Regions from separate parts of the Methylobacterium sp. J-072 genome, predicted to be linked through region 1. Evidence: predicted binding sites of a transcription regulator. Region 1 holds the regulator's gene; each other region holds the start of a gene.
The links. Region 1 encodes LexA, which represses DNA repair genes until DNA is damaged. Its sites were predicted from a motif close to TGTTCNNNNTGTGTTCNG; they were not measured.
Positions count from the first base shown of each region.

Region 2: the regulator LexA is predicted to act here: its motif matches at 2,269-2,286, upstream of MKK67_RS25780 (nucleoid-associated protein).
Region 3: the regulator LexA is predicted to act here: its motif matches at 1,034-1,051, upstream of uvrA (excinuclease ABC subunit UvrA).

Region 1 covers NZ_JAKSYK010000011.1:3,997-7,244, reverse strand. Annotated here, with positions in the region: gene MKK67_RS00275 (ComEC/Rec2 family competence protein) at 1-1,012, shown strand, start outside; gene lexA (transcriptional repressor LexA) at 1,006-1,728, opposite strand; gene MKK67_RS00265 (biliverdin-producing heme oxygenase) at 2,026-2,622, shown strand; gene MKK67_RS00260 (hypothetical protein) at 2,712-3,167, shown strand; gene MKK67_RS00255 (hypothetical protein) at 3,191-3,248, opposite strand, start outside.
Region 2 covers NZ_JAKSYK010000196.1:3,372-6,619, reverse strand. Annotated here, with positions in the region: gene MKK67_RS32715 (hypothetical protein) at 1-1,079, opposite strand, end outside; gene MKK67_RS25780 (nucleoid-associated protein) at 1,072-2,082, opposite strand; gene MKK67_RS25775 (hypothetical protein) at 2,958-3,230, shown strand.
Region 3 covers NZ_JAKSYK010000058.1:15,501-18,748, reverse strand. Annotated here, with positions in the region: gene MKK67_RS05800 (zinc-binding alcohol dehydrogenase family protein) at 1-440, shown strand, start outside; gene MKK67_RS05795 (cupin domain-containing protein) at 451-873, shown strand; gene uvrA (excinuclease ABC subunit UvrA) at 1,194-3,248, shown strand, end outside.

The DNA of each region.
Region 1 (3,248 bases):
GGTCGAGCGGCTCGTCGGCACCGGGCTCTCGGCCGTGATCGGCACCCTGGCGACGACGCTCGTGGCGCAGATCGCCACCGCGCCGTTCGCCACCTACCATTTCCAGACGATCCAGCCGTTCGGGCTGATCGGCAACGCCCTGACCCTGCCGCTCGTCTCGCTGGTGGTGATGCCCGCGGCGGTGATCGGGATCCTGGCCTATCCCTTCGCCCTCGACCGGCCGGTCTGGTGGCTGATGGGGCAGGCGGTGGGCGGCATGCTGGCGATCTCCGAATGGATCGCCGGCTTCGATCGCGCCACCCTGGTCCTGCCGGCCTTCGGCACCGGCGCGCTGGGGCTGCTGGCGGCCGGGCTGCTCCTGGCGACGCTCCCGGTCTCGCGGCTGCGCTGGCTCGCCCTGCCGCCGGCCCTGCTCGGGCTCGGCCTCGCCGCGATGCCGGAGCGCTTCGATCTCTACGTCGACCGGCAAGGCGGCGGCGCGGCGATCCGGGGACCGGACGGCCTCCTGTCGACGCTGGGCAGCCCCTCGGCCTTCGTGCTGGAGCAATGGCTGAAGGCGGATGGCGACGGGCGATCGGCCAGGGCGGTAATCGGCGGCGCCTCGAAGGGGGGCCGATGCGACAGGCTCGGCTGCACCGCGCGCCTGCCGGATGGCCGCGCCGTCGCCCTGGTCCGCGACCGGCGCGCCTTCGCGGAGGATTGCGCCCGGGCGGCTTTGCTGATCACGCGGCTCGCCGCGCCGCCGAGCTGCACGGGGCCGCTGGTCATCGACCGGCGCGTCCTCGCCGCCCGCGGCGCCGTCGCCGTCCGGGCTGAGCGCGACGGCTTCACGCTACGCGACACCCGCGGCGACGGACGCTCGGTGCCATGGCGGCCGTCACTCACGGCCAAGCCATCGACGGCGCAGCGCCCGGAGGCGCCGGCAGATCCCGGCGACGCGATCCCTGCTGAGCCCGACGCGACCGGCGCCGATGCGGCGCCCGGCGACGCCCCGGCCGCGCCGCTTCAGTAGCGGCGGACGAGGCTGACGAGCCGGCCCTGGATCTGAACCCGGTCGGGACCCAGCACACGGGTCTCGTAGGCCGGATTGGCCGCCTCCAGGGCGATCGAGGAGCCCCGGCGACGCAGGCGCTTCAGCGTGGCCTCCTCGTCGTCGATCAGTGCCACGATGATGTCGCCGGTATTGGCCGTGTCCTGCTTGCGGATCACCACGAGGTCGCCGTCGAGGATGCCGGCATCGACCATCGAGTCGCCGCGCACTTCGAGGGCGTAATGCTCGCCGCCGGCCAGGAAGTCCGGCGACATGGTGATGGCGTGGCTCTGGTTCTGGATGGCCGAAACCGGCGTACCGGCCGCGATCCGGCCCATCACGGGGATCGAGATGGCGCGCCCGCCATCATCGATCATCCGGGTGGTCGCGGGCTGGGCCGGCGGCAGCTTGGACTTGCCGCCCTCGACCACGCTCGGCGTGAAGCGACGGGGCTCGGCGGGCGGCGCCGCCGGCTGGGACAGGCTCTCGGGAATGCGGATCACCTCGATGGCCCGCGCCCGGTTCGGCAGACGCCGGAGGAAGCCGCGCTCCTCCAGGGCCGTGATCAGCCGGTGGATGCCCGACTTGGACTTGAGATCGAGGGCGTCCTTCATCTCGTCGAACGAGGGAGGGACACCGCATTCCTGCATGCGGCTCTGGATGAAACGCAGGAGATCCAGCTGCTTGCGCGTGAGCATCGACGGGGACTCGCGGCTTGGTGGGCCGCATCGACGCGGCCTCAGAAACAAATCACGAACACGTTAAACGTTCCGCAAGTGTTCTGCAAGCCTGATCCGGCCAAGCTTGATGGGCGAAGCGCCCCGATCACGCAAGCCTGCGCAGTCTGCCGGTCGGCCTCACGGTGACCTGAATCGCATCGGATGATCCGGACGCTATGACGGTTCGTGCCGGATGGCGAGGTCCCGACCTCGACCCGGATAGAATAGGCCCCGACCGCCTCGGATGGTCGAGGGCCCCATCAAGACCTGGGTCACATGGACGTCTCAACATCCGATACGGTCGAACCGGGCAGCCGCGTGAAGCGCCTGAGGATGGCGACCGCGGCGGCCCATGATCAACTCGACCGGCGCGTCATGGCGGGAGAGCCCTTCGCGAGCCTCGAGCGGTACGCGCTGTTCCTTCAGGTCCAATACCGGTTCCATACACGCGTCGATCCGCTCTATCGCGACGGCGCGCTCGGCCCCGTCCTGCCCGATCTCGACGGGAGGCGCCGTCTTGCCCTGATCGCGCAGGATTTGCGCGACGTGACCGGCCGGATCCCCGACGTGCCCGCGGAGCGCGAGGAAGCGATCGATCCCATGGCCGGGCTCGGCTGGCTCTACGTCGCCGAGGGCTCGAATCTCGGCGCAGCCATCCTGCTCAAGGAAGCCCGGAAGCTCGGCCTCTCGGAAGGCCATGGGGCCCGCCACCTCGCCGGGCATCCGGACGGACGCGGGCTGCACTGGCGGCAATTCACCACCGCGCTCGACCGGATCGCGCTCGCGGATGACGGGGAGGCGCGCGCCGCCGCCGGGGCGACGGAGGCGTTCCGTTACGTGCACCGGCTCGTCGGGGACGCGTTCGGGGGTTGAGCGCCGTTCGGGGCGACAAACGCATTGACTGGTCAAGCGGGGCCGTTTCAATGCGCCACGGGGCTGGAACTGGGCTTGGGATGACGAGGATGCGACGGCGCGCGGCTCTGCTGCCCATCGGCTTGGTAAGTGTCGGCCTGGCTTTGGCCGGTTGCACCACCGGGTTCTCGTATATCTCGCGGAACTACGTCGCGCTCACGCCGCAGGTGGTCACCATCGGCTGCAAGGAGCCCTACGAGGTCTATGACAACCGGCAGCTGCGCCGGCTGCTGATCGTCTCCGACGCCCTGCGCGAGTATGCCGGCTGCAATCTCAGCGAGGTGCGGATCGATCCCGATCCGGCCGCGAGCCGGGTGAAGCGGTTCCGTACCGCCGCCCGGGCCTATCTCGACGAGACCGTGCGGGAGGATTGCCGGATCACCGGCGAGACCGTGTTCGATCCGCTGAAGAGCGAGTTCGCCTATGCCTGCGACGCGCCGGTGGAGAAGCGGGGCACGGTGGTGCCGCGCCTGCCCGGCCGCCAACCGGGCCTGAACCAGCAGTAATCTTTTCAGGGTCCGAGGGCCGGTCAGGTCCCGGGCTTCGGGAAGGTGCGCTCGGCGGCATCCCCGGCCGCCGCCAGCAGG
Region 2 (3,248 bases), on a different contig from region 1:
CTTCGCTGCCATTTGATCCGACCGGCGAGGGTGACGAAAATCGTATCGAACTGATCGCTTAGCGCCGCAAAGTCCCGCTGAAACGTGGTTTTTTGGCGCGCGATATCGTCGGATATGGACGCCAGCGTCGCCCATTGGTTTCCGATGGCGATCGCCAAGAGCGCGACGAAGATCCACGCTCCCACGACGACGGCGAAGTTGGTCCAGAACTCGACGCCGCAGGCGGATGTGACTTTCAGCTGCGAGGCGACGATGACCGTCGCGACAGGGATACCGAGCAACTGCGTCTGGATATCGATAATCGTTTTATGGATTTTGTTGAGATAATCGATGCGTGCGGCTTCGATCTCGTTGCGGATCTTTGAGTAAGAGAAGCTGGACGCGAACAGCTGATAGCCGTTGCGAACTTCCTCGTTCACCGAACCGAGGTTTGCGATGAGGTGGCGAAACCGGACTGCGACCGGCTGAGACGCGCAGATCCCGATGACGGCTTCGGCGAGGATCGCGAGCTTCTGGTCTCGGTGAATCTCGTCGGCGCACGCGCTGAGAATGGCGTCGGTGTCGGAGACGCTCACACGGTCTAAGTCGGCGGCCTTATAAGCCAGCGGAACGCTGAACTTGCCATCCTTGATGAAGATCAATTCCCTTTTGGATTGATCGACATAGGCCGCTGCTTCGCCGACGAGCTTCGTGAACTCGATGACCTTGCGATAGGTCGCTAGGCGCTCGGGACAGGGATCGATGTCCGGTGTGATACCGCCGTCGATGACGAAGTAGGCGCGCGGTTCTTTGACCCGCGCTTCCGGGGTATCGAGCAACCCGTCGAAGTCGCGAACGAGGGAGCCGAGCGCAGTCCGGGGTGGGCCGACGCGGACTGATACGATCTGACCGACTTGAAGCGCGCCATCGTCAAGTACCACGATGTCTGCGTCAACAGCGACATCCTGGTCATCTTCGATGAGTTGGATGACCTCCAGGACTTCTGGGGTCGCAATCGACAGCCTTCCCTGATCACTGTTCTGCTCGAAGGCGATATAACGATACAGCAGGGTCAGCTGGTCGAATGTGATCCTAGCCATCTTGGCTGTACTCAGCGCGCAGCTGCGCTGTGAGATCCTCCGGCAGGCCGGTCAACGTGAGGGTGTTGTCCTCAGCGTTGAACCGCACATTTCCGCGGGTGATCGCGTCGCGGTTGAACTCGATGCTCCAGGTCGGGGTCTTGCCCTTGAATTTGATCAGCGGTCCGAGGGCGCGGCGATCAGGCACGAAGCCGTCGTTAAGGCGCAGATCGGGATCGGCCAGAACGGTCATCAGCCTCTCGGGATCCTGCGGGCTCAGTTCGTTGGCCAGCGCCTCGAAGCTGAGTTCCTCCTGAGCCTTGGCCGAACGCTCGCAGATGGTTTTCGCGCGGGCGAGGAAATCGTCTTTTCTCGGGGTGTCCATGCCTTCATCGGTGGCGAATGCCATCAACGCTTGGACAAGCTCGGCCGTGTCGCGGCGGTTCTGGACCGTGGTGTCACAGCCGAGGAATTCCTTGAAGTACTCGGAGACCTCCCGCTTGCCCTTCAAGAAGCCGATGTAGCGCTCCTCGCCGTTGGCCCAGCTGGTCATGTTGATGCGGCCCGCGAACCGAAAACCGTCCATGTCGAGATGGCGGACATCCTGAACATCGAGATCGCTCGTCATCGACGCGCCGAGCTTCTCGTTGACGATCGCGATGAGGAGGTACTGCCGTTCTTCGCGCTCGAAGTGAGCGAAGAAGACGTGGCCGCCCGTGGCAGCGCCCTTGTAGCCCGCCTGGGCTTTTAGCGTTTCCATCATCTTGTGCGTCAGCGTCGTGAAGTCGCTGGGCTGGACGTTGAGGTAGGCGCGGAGGTGCTTCTCGGTCGGAAATCGATCTTCATCGACCGCGAATTTCCCGTAAGATTTCGAGGTCCGCTTGGCGTAGAGAGCGGTGAGGTCGTCGATCACGCGTTGCATCGTCTGAGTAACTTTCAGATCGCTTTTTCCGTGCTTAACGACGAAGGCCCCCTGGGTTTTGGTCAGGTCGTGGATCGCGACGCGGATAATGGTGTTTGTCACCTGCCCTCCCAGCGGCGAATGCAACGACCTCAGGTGTCGTTCACTGCGGCCGAGACTGGCTTGGCGCAAGGACGCTGACAACCCAGACGATACGATCGCCGCCCCCTGTCCCGAGCTCCTTTCGGGGTGAGTTGAACCGTGCAGAGCGCTGACCCCGCATCCCACGTGACCCCGCTGTTTTACATTGTGAACGAAACAAGAACAAGTGTGGGATGGCAGCGGCGTGCTCGCTACGCCAAAGCGCAGAGAACCTGCGCCGCTGTATGCAAACTAGGGTTTTGCATACAGCACTTTTCGAAGTGTCGGACTGCGTGGGACTGACGGTCACCGTCGAAAATGCGACTGGCGAGAAGGCCCGCCATCTTGAAGAGCTTCGGGTCCTGTCGCGATCGCATTGGGGTGGCGGCCGGAGCGCGCCGGAGCTTCTCGTGGTGTTTATCCGTCCCAATGGTCGCGACGCGGCGCGGGCGGGTACGACAGAACCCTGGCCCCAGGCGGCGTTACGCGTGAAAGCTGTTCGCCCAATGCGAGCGGATCGCTAGAGTCCCCGACGAGCAGAAACGGCAACGGTCTAAAAAGGACACTCGAGCAAACGCCTCGTAATGCGCCAAAAGGGCGACAAACCGCGGTGGAGCACAACACCCCCAGTCAACCCTGCCGAAGGTTCATAGCCGCGGGCTGGTCGCCCACAAGCGGACATTCCCAATGCCCGGAATGGGTCAATTTTTCGCGTTGGCGGAGGCCTTCCCGGACTACGACGCGAATGTCGGCGGGATCCGGTACTTTCGCCTGGACTGTCGCCGCCAACAGAGCGTGTGTGTTGACCGGCCCGACGCAGCCGCGGGCCGAGGCAGCTACTCGCACGGGGTGACGGTATGAGCGAGACGACCACGGGCCGGACGGATACGAGCGAGGCCGGCCTGAGCGTGACCGCAGCTCTGGCCGCCATCAGCGCCCACCTGACCGAGGCCGCCGCCCCCGCCAAGGCCGCCCTGGTCTGCGCCCGCGCTGGCTCCGAGCGCGAGGCCGTGCGCATCGTCCTCGACCTCGACGTCCCCCTCAGCGAGGCCCAGACCCTGCACGGCGCCATCTGCCTCATCGGCCGCATCAACCGAAAGGCCGCCGAGACTTTCGCCTCCCGCGACTGACTGTCCGTTCGCACGCGG
Region 3 (3,248 bases), on a different contig from region 1:
TCGGCGCCCATCACGTGGTCGACCATGCCAGGCCGCTGGCCGCCGAGGTGGCGGCCCTGGGCCTCGGCGCACCGGGCCTCGTGTTCTCGACCACCAACACCGACGCGCACTTGGCCGAGATCGCCGAGCTGATCGCCCCGCAGGGCCGGTTCGCCCTGATCGACGACCCCGCGCAGCTCGACGTGGCCCTGCTCAAGCGCAAGAGCCTGTCGCTGCACTGGGAGTTCATGTTCACCCGCTCGATGTTCGGCACGTCCGACATCGGCGCCCAGGGCGCGCTCCTCGACGAGGTCGCCCGGCTTGTGGATGCAGGGCGCCTGCGCACCACCCTGGGTGAGCATTACGGGCGGATCGACGCCCAGAACCTGCGGCGGGCCCACGCGCTGATCGAGAGCGGGCGCGCCAAGGGCAAGATCGTGCTCGAAGGCTTTTCGCAGTGAGGCGGGCGCCATGACCGAGACCGGCACCGGCCTCTTCGACGTATTGGCGCTGGCGGCGGCCTTGCCCGACAGCGCGCAGACGCTCCTGGTCGACACCTATCTGACCGACCGGGCGGCGGCGAGCGCCCGGGTGTTCCGGGTCTATCGCCCGACGCCGCCGCACTACCACGCCACCTGCGACGAGTACCTCTACTGCCTGTCGGGACGCGGCACCGTCTGGCTGGGCGACCCCGCGAACCTCACCACGTTCGGCCCCGGCCAGCTGCTGTTCTTCGAGAAGGGCACGGTGCACGCGATGCCGGAGATCGCGCCGGACGAGCCGGTGACGTTCCTGTCGATCGACACCCCGCGGCGGGCGCCCACCGACATCGTGTTCGTGGACCCGGCGGACGGCTCACCCGCCACCTTCATGGCTCGCAACGCCGACGCGTGAAGTCCCGGATTCAAAAGGTCCGTGACCTTTTGCGGGTGCAGGGCAGCGCCCTGCAGGTCTCAAGGGCTCCGCCCCTGAACCCCGCCAAAGGGCCGCAGGCCCTTTGGAAACCCAGTCCTCCCGGTCGTGAAACGACAGGCCTCTGAGGAGCGGTTGCCGGCGTACGCGTTTCGTTCTAGCAAGGGCGTCGCATGACGGGCCTGCGTCCCGCCGGCCCACCTTGCCGTCGACCGCTCCGGGCTCGACATGAGCGGGTGCGGCGGCTGACCCGCGCGCAAGCCAGCCCGACCGTGTCGACGCCTCGAAAGACCGCCGCCCTCATGGCCAAAGCCCAAGCCGGAACCCGAGTCGGACCCCAAGTCGGCGCCGGCAAAGCCGCCCCCAAACCCTCTCCCGTAAAGGCGCCTTCGCCCAAGACGCCCGCCAAGGCGGCGGCTGTCGAGGCGGTGCCGGCCAAGCCCGCGCGTAAGAAGGCCGAGGCACCCGCATCCGCCCGCAAGGCTGCACAGACGGGCGCCGGACGCCACGAAGCCGCCACCGACGCCAAGCTGGAGGCGCTGTTCGACGCCGCGCAGCCGGCCGCCGCCGACCGGCGGGTGATCACGGTCCGGGGCGCCCGGGAGCACAATCTCAAGAACGTCGACCTGACGATCCCCCGGGACAAGCTCGTGGTGTTCACCGGGCTGTCGGGCTCGGGCAAGTCGTCGCTCGCCTTCGACACGATCTACGCCGAGGGGCAGCGCCGCTACGTCGAGTCGCTCTCGGCCTATGCCCGCCAGTTCCTGGAGATGATGTCCAAGCCCGATGTCGATCAGATCGACGGGCTCTCGCCGGCCATCTCCATCGAGCAGAAGACCACCTCCAAGAATCCCCGCTCCACCGTCGGGACGGTGACCGAGATCTACGACTACATGCGCCTGCTCTGGGCGCGGGTCGGCATCCCCTACTCCCCGGCCACCGGCCTGCCGATCGAGAGCCAGACCGTCCAGCAGATGGTCGACCGGGTGCTGGAGCTGCCGGAGAAGAGCCGGCTGTACCTGCTGGCTCCGGTGGTCCGTGGGCGAAAAGGTGAATACCGAAAAGAGATCGCCGAATATCAAAAAAAAGGATTTCAGCGGCTGCGGATCGACGGCGAGTATTACGCGATCGACGACGCGCCCAAGCTCGACAAGAAGTTCAAGCACGACATCGACGTGGTGGTCGACCGGATCGTGGTGCGGGCCGATATCGCGGCGCGGCTGGCCGATTCGTTCGAGACAGCCCTGGAGCTCGCCGACGGCATCAGCGAGATCGTGTTCGCGGACGCCCCCGAGGGCGAGGAGCCGCGGACGATCACGTTCTCGTCCCGCTTCGCCTGCCCGGTCTCGGGCTTCACCATCGCGGAGATCGAGCCCCGGCTGTTCTCGTTCAACAACCCGTTCGGCGCCTGCCCGACCTGCGGCGGCATCGGCCACGAGATGCGGATCGACCCCGAACTGGTGATCTCGGACCCCGCGCTCAGCCTGAAGCGCGGCGCGGTCGGCCCCTGGGCGAAATCGACCTCGCCGTATTACGGCCAGACGCTCGACGCGCTGGCGGAGCATTACGGCTTCAAGACCAGCGTGCCTTGGCAGAGCCTGCCGGAGGCGGCCCGCGCCGTGGTCCTGTACGGCTCCGGCAAGCAGGCGATCCGCTTTGCCTACGACGATGGCCTGCGCAAATACGCGGTCAACAAGCCGTTCGAGGGCGTGATCCCGAACCTGGAGCGCCGCTACAAGGAGAGCGACTCGGACGCCGTCCGGGAAGAAATCGGCCGCTTCATGAGCGAGACGCCCTGCGCCTCCTGCGGCGGCAAGCGGCTGAAGCCCGAGGCGCTCGCCGTGAAGGTCGCCATGGCCGATATCGGCGACGTCACCGCGCTCTCGGTCTCCGAAGCCCATCGCTGGTTCTCGGGGCTGCACGAGAAGCTGACACCCAAGCAGAACGAGATCGCGGTCCGGATCCTCAAGGAGATCCGCGACCGGCTCAGCTTCCTGGTGGATGTCGGCCTCGAATACCTGACCCTCGCCCGCGGCTCCGGCTCCCTGTCGGGGGGTGAGAGCCAGCGCATCCGGCTGGCCTCGCAGATCGGCTCCGGGCTCACCGGCGTGCTCTACGTGCTGGACGAGCCCTCGATCGGCCTGCACCAGCGCGACAACGAGCGGCTGCTCGGCACGCTCAAACGCCTGCGCGACCTCGGCAATTCGGTGATCGTGGTCGAGCACGACGAGGACGCGATCCTGCAGGCCGATTACGTGGTCGATGTCGGTCCGGGCGCGGGCATCCATGGCGGCGAGATCATCGCCCAGGGCACCCCCGCCGAGGTGCTGGCCAACCCGGCCTCGCTCACGGCCAAG